One region of the Klebsiella sp. MISC125 genome, then DNA from elsewhere that is predicted to be linked to it. Evidence: predicted binding sites of a transcription regulator. Region 1 holds the regulator's gene; the other holds the start of a gene.
The links. Region 1 encodes CRP, which controls carbon source genes, mostly activating them, when cyclic AMP is high. Its sites were predicted from a motif close to ATGTGANNNNNNTCACAT; they were not measured.
Positions count from the first base shown of each region.

Region 1 (5,149 bases):
TCCCCTGGCTACTGGCGATGCTTCAGGGCTCGTTTATCTCGCATATGAACACGCTAGTGGTGCCGGGAGGGAAAATGGGGCTGGCCATGGAGCTCATCATGGCGCCATTGGTCGAGCGGCTAATGGAAGGCAGGAAAATCAATTAACAAAAAACCCCGGTAGCGCAGCGCATGCCGGGGCGACGAGTTCGCGCCGTTCGGCTTATCCCTCGATCACTTCATAAGAGTGAGTTATGTTTACCGCTTTCTCCAGCATCAGCGCCACCGAGCAATATTTTTCCGCCGATAGGTCAACTGCGCGAGAAACGGCAGCATCTTTCAGCTCTTTACCGGTCACGATAAAATGCAGATTGATATGGGTAAACAGACGCGGTGCTTCCTCGCGACGCTCAGAAGTCAGCTTAACTTCGCAGTTAGTGACGTTATGGCGTCCCTTCTGCAGGATAGAAACCACGTCAATTGCGCTACATCCGCCCGCCGCCATCAACACCATTTCCATCGGGCTAGGCGCTTTATCCCCGGAATTACCGTCCATCAGAATCTGGTGACCAGAAGCCGACTCACCAATGAAGGTTAACCCTTCAACCCATTTCACTCGCGCTTGCATAAATTTAACTCCAGGGCTGTAATTTTCCTGACAGATTACGCGCACATAACAATTCTCGCAACGGAAGGCGACCTAGGTCATGCTGAAGCGAGACACCAGGAGACACGCGGCGAAAGCTATGCTAAAACAATCGGGATGCTACAGTAATACATTGATGCACTGCATGTATGCTGAGGAGTTCACATTACAGGCTGCAGGAAATTTTCAGCCAGATTCCCAGGTATAGGGATTTAATACGATTGCATGCCCGGATGCCGTGTAGTGTCGGCATCTGGAGATAGCTTATAACAGAGGATAACCGCGCATGGTGCTTGGCAAACCGCAAACAGACCCTACCCTTGAATGGTTCTTGTCTCATTGCCACATTCATAAGTACCCCTCAAAGAGCACGCTGATCCACCAGGGTGAGAAAGCAGAAACGTTGTACTACATCGTTAAAGGCTCCGTGGCTGTACTCATCAAGGATGAAGAAGGTAAAGAGATGATCCTCTCTTACCTCAACCAGGGCGATTTCATCGGTGAATTAGGCCTGTTTGAAGAAGGTCAGGAACGTAGTGCATGGGTACGTGCGAAAACCGCATGTGAAGTGGCCGAAATCTCCTACAAAAAATTCCGTCAGTTGATCCAGGTTAACCCGGACATCCTGATGCGTCTCTCTTCGCAAATGGCACGTCGCCTGCAGGTTACGTCAGAGAAAGTCGGTAACCTCGCCTTCCTCGACGTGACGGGTCGTATCGCCCAGACGCTGCTGAACCTGGCAAAACAGCCTGATGCGATGACCCACCCGGACGGTATGCAAATTAAAATTACCCGTCAGGAAATCGGTCAGATCGTTGGATGCTCCCGCGAAACCGTTGGTCGTATCCTGAAAATGCTGGAAGATCAAAACCTGATCTCCGCGCACGGTAAAACTATCGTCGTCTACGGTACCCGTTAAGTCGGCAAAACGGCGTATTGCATAGCAATACGCCGTTTTTGTTTCCCCCTCATGTGGCGCAGGCTGATTTACCACCCGGAAGTCAACTACGCACTGCGGCAAACGCTGGTGTTGTGTCTGCCGGTCGCAATCGGACTTCTTCTCGGACATTTACAGCAGGGCTTACTGTTTTCCCTGGTACCAGCCTGTTGCAACATTGCCGGTCTGGACACACCACATAAGCGCTTCTTTAAACGCCTGATTATTGGCGGTTGCCTGTTTGCTGGCTGTAGCCTGATTGTCCAGCTCCTGCTGCAACGCGAGATCCCTCTACCGCTGATTCTCACTGGTCTGGCGCTAATCCTTGGGGTGACTGCCGAAATCAGTTCACTGCACGCGCGACTACTGCCTGCTTCACTTATTGCCGCCATTTTTACCCTCAGCCTTGCGGGCAACATGCCGGTGTGGGAGCCACTGCTAATCTACGCGCTCGGCACCTTATGGTATGGCGTCTTTAACTGGTTCTGGTTTTGGCTATGGCGCGAACAACCGCTGCGCGAGTCGCTGAGCCTGCTCTACCGCGAACTGGCTAACTATTGCGAGGCCAAATACAGCCTGCTGACCCAGCATACGGACCCGGCCACCTCGCTGCCGCCGCTACTTAACCGCCAGCAGAAAGTGGTTGATCTGATTACCCAGTGTTACCAGCAGATGCATATGCTGGCGGCCAATCAACGCAACGACCACAAACGTCTGTTGCGCGCTTTTCAGGTGGGGTTGGATTTACAGGAACATATCTCCGTTAGCCTGCATCAGCCGGAAGAAGTGCAGAAACTGGTGGAACGCAGTCACGCAGAAGCAGTGATTCGCTGGAATGCGCAAACCGTTGCCGCCCGCCTGCGTGAGTTGGCGGACGATCTTCTCTACCATCGTTACCCACAGCGTTTTCAGATGGATAAACAGATCGGCGCGCTGGAAAAAATTGCCTGGCAACATCCGGATAACCCGGTCGGCCAGTTCTGCGCCTGGCACTTCAGCCGTATCGCCAGGGTTCTGCGTACCCAGCGTCCTCTGTACACGCGCAACTTGATGGCGGATAAAACCCGACGTTTACCCCTGCTGCCAGCGCTAAAAAGCTACCTGTCGTTTAAATCTCCGGCGTTACGCAACGCCGCGCGCATCAGCGTAATGCTGAGCGCCGCCAGCCTGATGGGCAGCGCACTGCATCTGCCGAAACCCTACTGGATCCTGATGACTGTGCTGTTCGTGACGCAAAACGGCTACGGCGCGACGCGGGTGCGCATTGTTCACCGGGCGGCTGGAACGATTGCCGGACTGGTGATCGCCGGACTGACGCTACACTTCCACGTGCCTGAAGGCTATACGCTGACCGCCATGCTCTTCATCACGCTGCTAAGCTACCTGATTATTCGTAAGAACTACGGCTGGGCAATGGTTGGTTTTACCGTCACGGCGGTTTATACCCTGCAATTACTCACGCTAAACGGTGAGCAGTTTATCATCGCCAGATTAATCGACACGCTTATTGGCTGTCTGATCGCTTTTGGTGGGATGGTTTGGCTATGGCCGCAGTGGCAAAGCGGTCTGCTACGCAAAAATGCCCACGACGCGCTGGAAGCCGATCAGGAAGCGATCCGGCTCATTCTTAGCGACGATCACCAGGCTCCGGCGCTGGCCTATCAGCGAATGCGCGTTAATCAGGCGCACAATGCGCTGTTTAACTCACTCAATCAGGCGATGCAGGAACCGGGCTTTAATTCGCACTATCTGGAAGATATGAAGCTGTGGGTAACCCATAGCCAGTTCATTGTTGAGCACATCAATGCGATGACCACCCTGGCGCGCGAGCACAATATGCTGACGCCGGATCTAGCTCAGCGTTATCTGGAGTCCTGTGAAATTGCGCTACAGCGCTGTCAGCAACGGCTGGATTCAGATGGACCGGGGAGCGCTGGAGATGTGAATATTATGGAGGCCCAGGATGCGGAAGTCCCTCGCGGCCCGCTCAGTACCATGGAACAGCATCTGCAGCGCATTCTGGGTCACCTGAACACCATGCACACCATTTCGTCGGTAGCATGGCGTCAGCGTCCGCATCATGGCATCTGGCTACGCACCACTAAGCGCTAAGCACACGCTCAACTGCCTGGGCAAAGCGCGCCATTCCTTCGGCAATATCGCTATCGTCAATCACCAGCGACGGCACAAAGCGCATGACGTCAGGCCCGGCGTTAAGCACCATCACGCCAGCGTCTGCGGCAGCATAAAGGAAGTCGCGCGCCCGGCCCTGATGCTGCGGCTTAAGCTCAGCACCGATTAGCAACCCCATTCCGCGGATATCGCTAAACAAATCGAACTGCGCGTCAATCTGCTGGAGATGTTTAACAAACAGCTCACGCTTCGCACTCACACCATCCAATACTTCTGGCGTGTTAATCAGATCGAACGCCGCCCCGCCCACTGCGCAGGCCAGCGGATTCCCGCCGTAGGTTGAACCATGAGATCCGGCATGGAAAGCACTGGCGATTTCATGAGTGGTTAGCATCGCGCTAATCGGGAAGCCACCGCCAAGCGCCTTAGCGCTGGTCAGAATATCCGGCGTCACGCCGTAGTGCATATAAGCGAACAGCGAGCCCGTACGCCCCATACCGCACTGCACTTCATCAAACACTAACAGTGCCTGGTGCTGATCGCACAGTTCACGCAACCCTTGCAGGAATTCAGGCGTCGCCGCAGTCACGCCCCCCTCGCCCTGAATCGGTTCTACCACTACCGCGCAGGTATGATCGTCCATGACGGCTTTTACCGCGTGTAAATCGTTAAACGGCACGTGAACGATATCAGCCGGTTTCGGGCCAAAGCCATCGGAGTATTTCGGCTGACCGCCTACGGAGACGGTGAACAGCGAACGACCATGGAACGCATTGTGGAAGGCGATGATTTTGGTTTTATACGGGCTATGGCGAGTCACGGTGTAATGACGCGCCAGCTTGAACGCGGTTTCGTTAGCTTCCGTCCCGGAATTCATAAACACCACGCGATCGGCAAAAGTCGCATCGACCAGCTTACGTCCCAGGCGCAGGGCCGGTTCGTTGGTAAACACGTTACTGGTATGCCACAGAGTTTCGCCCTGCTCATGCAGTGCCGCCACCAGCGCCGGATGGCAATGACCGAGCGCGGTCACGGCAATACCGCCTGCGAAATCAACGTACTCTTTGCCCTGCTGATCCCATACGCGGCTGCCCTTGCCCTTCACCGGAATAAATTCTGCCGGTGCATAAATCGGCAAAATGACCTCATCGAATGTGGCGCGGGTGATTGCCGGTTGTTCAGTTGCCATGTCATGCCCATCCTTCTTCGTTATGCAGCAATGATTATGATAATCTAATCACAAAATATGCATAAAAAATCAATCAATGGCAACTACAAATCAACGATTGAGGAAGTTTGCCAGCAGTTGATGCCCCTGCTCGCTAAGAATGCTCTCCGGGTGAAACTGCACGCCTTCGAGATCAAACTCGCGATGGCGAATCCCCATGATCTCGCCCTCTTCGCTGCGGGCGGTGATCTCAAAGCATTCCCGTAGCGTTGGGGGATCGATCAATA
Region 1 covers NZ_CP180448.1:530,610-535,758, reverse strand. The annotation lists gene ACMYSL_RS02430 (phosphoribulokinase) at 1-146, shown strand, start outside; gene ACMYSL_RS02425 (OsmC family protein) at 202-606, opposite strand; gene crp (cAMP-activated global transcriptional regulator CRP) at 911-1,543, shown strand; gene ACMYSL_RS02415 (YccS/YhfK family putative transporter) at 1,595-3,673, shown strand; gene argD (bifunctional acetylornithine/succinyldiaminopimelate transaminase) at 3,663-4,883, opposite strand; gene pabA (aminodeoxychorismate synthase component 2) at 4,974-5,149, opposite strand, start outside.

Region 2 (5,149 bases), 210 kb from region 1:
GACAGTGCCGCGCAAGGCAAGAATTACAGGGCGCGCATCCGCGCCCTTCTTGTTAGCGAGTGACTTCCACTTTCGCCAGTTTTTCGTAGTAGCATGCGATAGCGCTATGGTCGGCGGTACCCAGACCGTCGGCACGCAGCGCCTGCATCATCTCCATCACCGCAGCGGTCAGCGGCAGCTGTGCGCCGACGCCGTGAGAGGTATCCAGCGCGTTCGCCAGATCTTTGATATGCAGATCGATACGGAAGCCCGGCTTGAAGTTACGGTCCATCACCATTGGCGCTTTCGCATCCAGCACGGTGCTACCGGCCAGTCCACCGCGGATGGCCTGATACACCAGATCCGGGTTCACGCCCGCTTTGGTCGCCAGAGTCAGCGCTTCAGACATAGCGGCAATGTTCAGCGCCACAATGACCTGGTTAGCCAGTTTGGTTACGTTACCTGCGCCGATATCACCGGTATGTACTACGGAGCCGGCCATCGCTTTCAGCAGATCGTAATATTTGTCGAAAATCGCTTTATCGCCGCCAACCATCACCGACAGGGTGCCGTCGATGGCCTTCGGTTCACCGCCGCTGACCGGCGCATCCAGCATATCCACGCCTTTCGCTTTCAGCGCTTCGCTGATTTCGCGGCTTGCCAGAGGCGCGATGGAGCTCATATCGATCAGAACGGTACCCGGCTTCGCGCCTTCAATGATGCCGCCTTCGCCCAACGCCACCTCTTTCACATGCGGAGAGTTCGGCAGCATGGTGATGATCACATCACACTGTTCAGCAATGGCTTTCGCCGACGTGGCGGTTTCCGCGCCTGCGGCAATCACTTCTGCAATCGCATCCGGGTTACGGTCAGCAACCACCAACGAGTAACCTGCCTTGAGGAGGTTTTTACTCATTGGTTTACCCATGATACCAAGGCCAATAAAACCAACTTTCATTGTCATGTCTTTATCTCTCTAGTTTCGGTGGTGGTTATTTCTTAAAGGAATCAGCTAATTTCTGCGTGCCCGAACGGAATACGCCCAGGTCGCTGCCGACGGCGACAAAGGTTGCTCCCCATTCCAGATAACGACGCGCATCCGCTTCAACCGGCGCCAGAATGCCGCTTGGCTTACCGTGCTTTTTCGCGACCGCAAAGATGTGCTGGATAGCTTTTTGTACTTCCGGGTGGGAAGCATTGCCCAGATGGCCTAACGCGGCGGCCAAATCGCTTGGGCCGACAAAAATACCGTCGACGCCTGGGGTTGCAGCGATCGCATCGACGTTATCCACGCCTTGCTGACTTTCGATCTGCACCAGGATGGTGATGTTTTTGTTCGACTGCGCGAAGTAATCCGGCACGGTGCCAAACATATTGGCGCGGTGTGATACGGAGACGCCGCGAATGCCTTCTGGCGGATAACGCGTAGAAGCTACGGCATTGACTGCTTCTTCTTCCGTCTCTACAAACGGAATCAGGAAGTTATAGAAACCAATGTCCAACAGGCGCTTAATAACCACCGGCTCATTGGTCGGTACGCGCACAACTGGCGCACTAGTGCTGCCTTTCAGCGCCATCAGCTGTGGGATAAAGGTTGAGATATCGTTCGGCGCATGTTCGCCGTCCAGCACCAGCCAGTCAAAGCCAGCCAAACCTAAAACTTCAGTGCTGATAGGGCTTGCGAGCGCGGACCAGCAGCCGATCTGAACTTGATGCGCCGCCAGGGCCGCCTTAAATTTGTTCGGGAAGATATCGTTATTCATCGCTTATACCTTGTCACTTAACCGTTAATTATTTCTGCAGTTCCAGACGTTTGATGTCACCGACCACGAACAGGTAGCAAATCATCATCATCAGCGCGGAACAGCCTACAAAAATCAGTGCGCCATTAAAGGAGTGCAGCTCACTTACGATATAGCCGATCACCAGCGGGGTGACGATAGAGGCTACGTTACCGAAGACGTTAAACAACCCGCCGCACAGCCCAACAATTTCTTTCGGTGCCACGTCGGAGATAACCGGCCAACCCAGAGCACCAAAACCTTTACCGAAGAATGCCAGCGCCATCAGCGCCACCACCAGCACCGTGCTATCGGTGTAGTTACACAGAATAATCGTCGATGCCAGCAGCATACCCAGAACAATAGGTAGCTTACGTGCAAAGGTCAGCGTGCAACCGCGGCGAATCAAGTAGTCAGAGAACAGCCCACCCAGCACGCCACCGGCAAAACCGCACAGTGCCGGAATGGAAGCCACCATCCCCACTTTCAGAATCGACATCCCCTTATCTTGCACCAGGTAAATAGGGAACCAGGTGAGGAAGAACCAGGTAATAGTGTTTAAGAAGTACTGACCAAAAAAGATACCTAGCATCATTCGGCTGCTGAGCAACTGCTTGATGTAATCCAGTTTTGGACCTTTTGCAGCAGAGTCACCCGGCTTTTTATGGTCCATATCGACCACGGCACCGTTATCCGCAATAAATTTCAGTTCTTCTTTCGTCATCCGCGGATGGTCGGTTGGGTTGTGAACGAACTTAACCCACAGACCGGTCAGGACAAAACCAATCACACCCATGACGGTAAACACATGTTCCCAGCCCCAGGCAAAAGTCAGCCAGCCCAGCAACGGAGAGAACAGCGCCAGAGAAAAATATTGCGCGGAGTTAAAGATAGCGGATGCGGTACCGCGCTCTTTGGTCGGGAACCAGGCCGCAACGATACGGGCGTTTGCCGGGAAAGAAGGTGCTTCCGAGAAGCCCAGCATAAAACGCATGATAAACATTGAGACACCAGCCCAGGCTAGCGGGAATACATCCACAAAGCCTTGCAGGAAGGTAAACAGCGACCAGAAGAACAGGCTGTAGGTGTAGACCTTCTTCGAGCCAAATTTGTCCAGCAGCCAGCCGCCAGGAATTTGCATCAGCAAATAGGCCCAACCGAAAGCGGAGAAAATATAACCCATTGAGATTGCACTCAGGTGCAACTCTTTCGCCACTTCGGTACCGGCAATAGATAGCGTCGCACGGTCTGCATAGTTAATGGCAGTAACAATAAATATTATCAACAGAATTAAATATCGGGTTGGCATACCCTTTTTCTGCTCTATTGCAGCATCCACACTCATTTTATATTCCTCAGGTACGACACACCTTCCATCATTTATTACTGGTGTGATTTTAGTTATTTATAAATCGATCTTAGACACTGTCGATTTACTTATCCGACGCATTGCAAGCATGACTCAGTATAATCAGCTCACGGTATTTGATCACTGTGCATAAACCCCACAAAGAGATAACAAAAACCATTATAATTGTGCAAATGCAACAATCAGTGGGCGCTAATGCACAGTTCCAGTGATTTCCTTCTATACCTGACTCCCTCACGCAAAAATGAGTGATTTAGATCACATTTTTAAATCTAAACACCTGACATTCTTAATTCCACAAATCTGAGCATCAGAAATTGAATAACCGTTTTATTTTATTATTCGCACCTTGCTGGAGAATACTGGACAATGGCTGACATTGAAATTAGACAAGAATCGCCGACGGCGTTTTATATAAAAGTACACGAAACGGATAATGTGGCGATTATTGTTAACGATCGAGGTTTAACGGCCGGAACGCGTTTCCCTGATGGACTCACGCTCGTTGAACATATCCCGCAAGGCCATAAGGTCGCGTTGGTCGATATTCCCGCACACGGTGAAATCATCCGCTATGGCGAAGTGATTGGCTACGCGGTACGTGATATCGCGCAGGGTAGCTGGATTGATGAATCGCTGGTCGAGCTGCCGGAAGCGCCACCGCTCAACACCCTGCCGCTGGCGACCAAAGTTCCCGAGCCGCTGCCGCCGCTGGAAGGCTACACCTTCGAAGGGTATCGCAACGCAGACGGTAGCGTGGGGAGCAAAAACCTGCTCGGCATTAGCACCAGCGTGCACTGCGTGGCGGGCGTTGTAGATTACGTGGTTAAAATTATCGAACGCGATCTGCTGCCGAAATATCCCAACGTTGATGGCGTAGTCGGCCTGAATCACCTTTACGGCTGCGGCGTGGCGATTAACGCCCCGGCGGCGGTCGTGCCTATCCGTACCATTCACAACCTTGCGCTTAACCCGAATTTCGGCGGCGAAGTGATGGTAATTGGCCTCGGCTGTGAAAAACTTCAGCCAGAGCGTCTGCTGGAAGGTACCGATGATGTGAAAAGCATCCCGGTGGATAGCGCCAGTATCGTTAGCCTGCAAGACGAAAAGCACGTCGGTTTTAAATCGATGGTCGACGATATTCTGCAAGTTGCCGAGCGTCATCTGGAGAAACTGAACCAGCGCCAACGTGAAACCTGCCCGGCCTCCGAGCTGGTGGTCGGTATGCAGTGCGGCGGCAGCGATGCGTTTTCTGGCGTGACCGCCAACCCGGCAGTGGGCTATGCGTCCGACCTGCTGGTGCGCTGCGGCGCAACCGTGATGTTCTCCGAAGTGACCGAAGTGCGCGATGCAATCCATCTGCTGACGCCACGCGCCATCAACGAAGAAGTGGGTAAACGTCTGCTGGAAGAGATGGCCTGGTACGATAACTATCTCGATATGGGCAAAACCGACCGCAGCGCCAACCCTTCCCCAGGCAACAAGAAAGGCGGCCTGGCAAACGTGGTGGAAAAGGCGCTCGGTTCTATCGCTAAATCCGGTAAGAGCGCGATTGCCGAAGTACTTTCCCCGGGACAGCGTCCAACCAAACGCGGCCTGATTTACGCCGCAACGCCAGCCAGTGATTTTGTCTGCGGTACCCAGCAGGTGGCCTCTGGGATCACCGTGCAGGTGTTTACCACCGGTCGCGGGACGCCGTATGGCCTGGTAGCGGTGCCGGTCATTAAGATGGCAACGCGTACCGAACTGGCGAATCGTTGGTTTGACTTAATGGATATCAACGCCGGAACGATTGCGACCGGTGAAGAGACCATCGAAGAGGTGGGGCTGAAGCTGTTCGAGTTTATTCTTGATGTCGCCAGCGGCCGCAAGAAAACCTTCTCGGATCAGTGGGGATTACATAATCAGCTGGCGGTGTTTAACCCAGCGCCGGTGACGTGATCCGTTAACATCATTTATCCCGCTCGTTATTGCCTCGAGCGGGATAACTCATTCTCATCTCTGTTCGTTAAGAAACGCC
Region 2 covers NZ_CP180448.1:740,249-745,397, reverse strand. The annotation lists gene garR (2-hydroxy-3-oxopropionate reductase) at 53-943, opposite strand; gene garL (2-dehydro-3-deoxyglucarate aldolase) at 972-1,742, opposite strand; gene ACMYSL_RS03565 (MFS transporter) at 1,771-3,105, opposite strand; gene garD (galactarate dehydratase) at 3,499-5,070, shown strand; gene ACMYSL_RS03555 (sugar kinase) at 5,125-5,149, opposite strand, start outside.
Region 2: the regulator CRP is predicted to act here: its motif matches at 3,376-3,393, upstream of garD (galactarate dehydratase).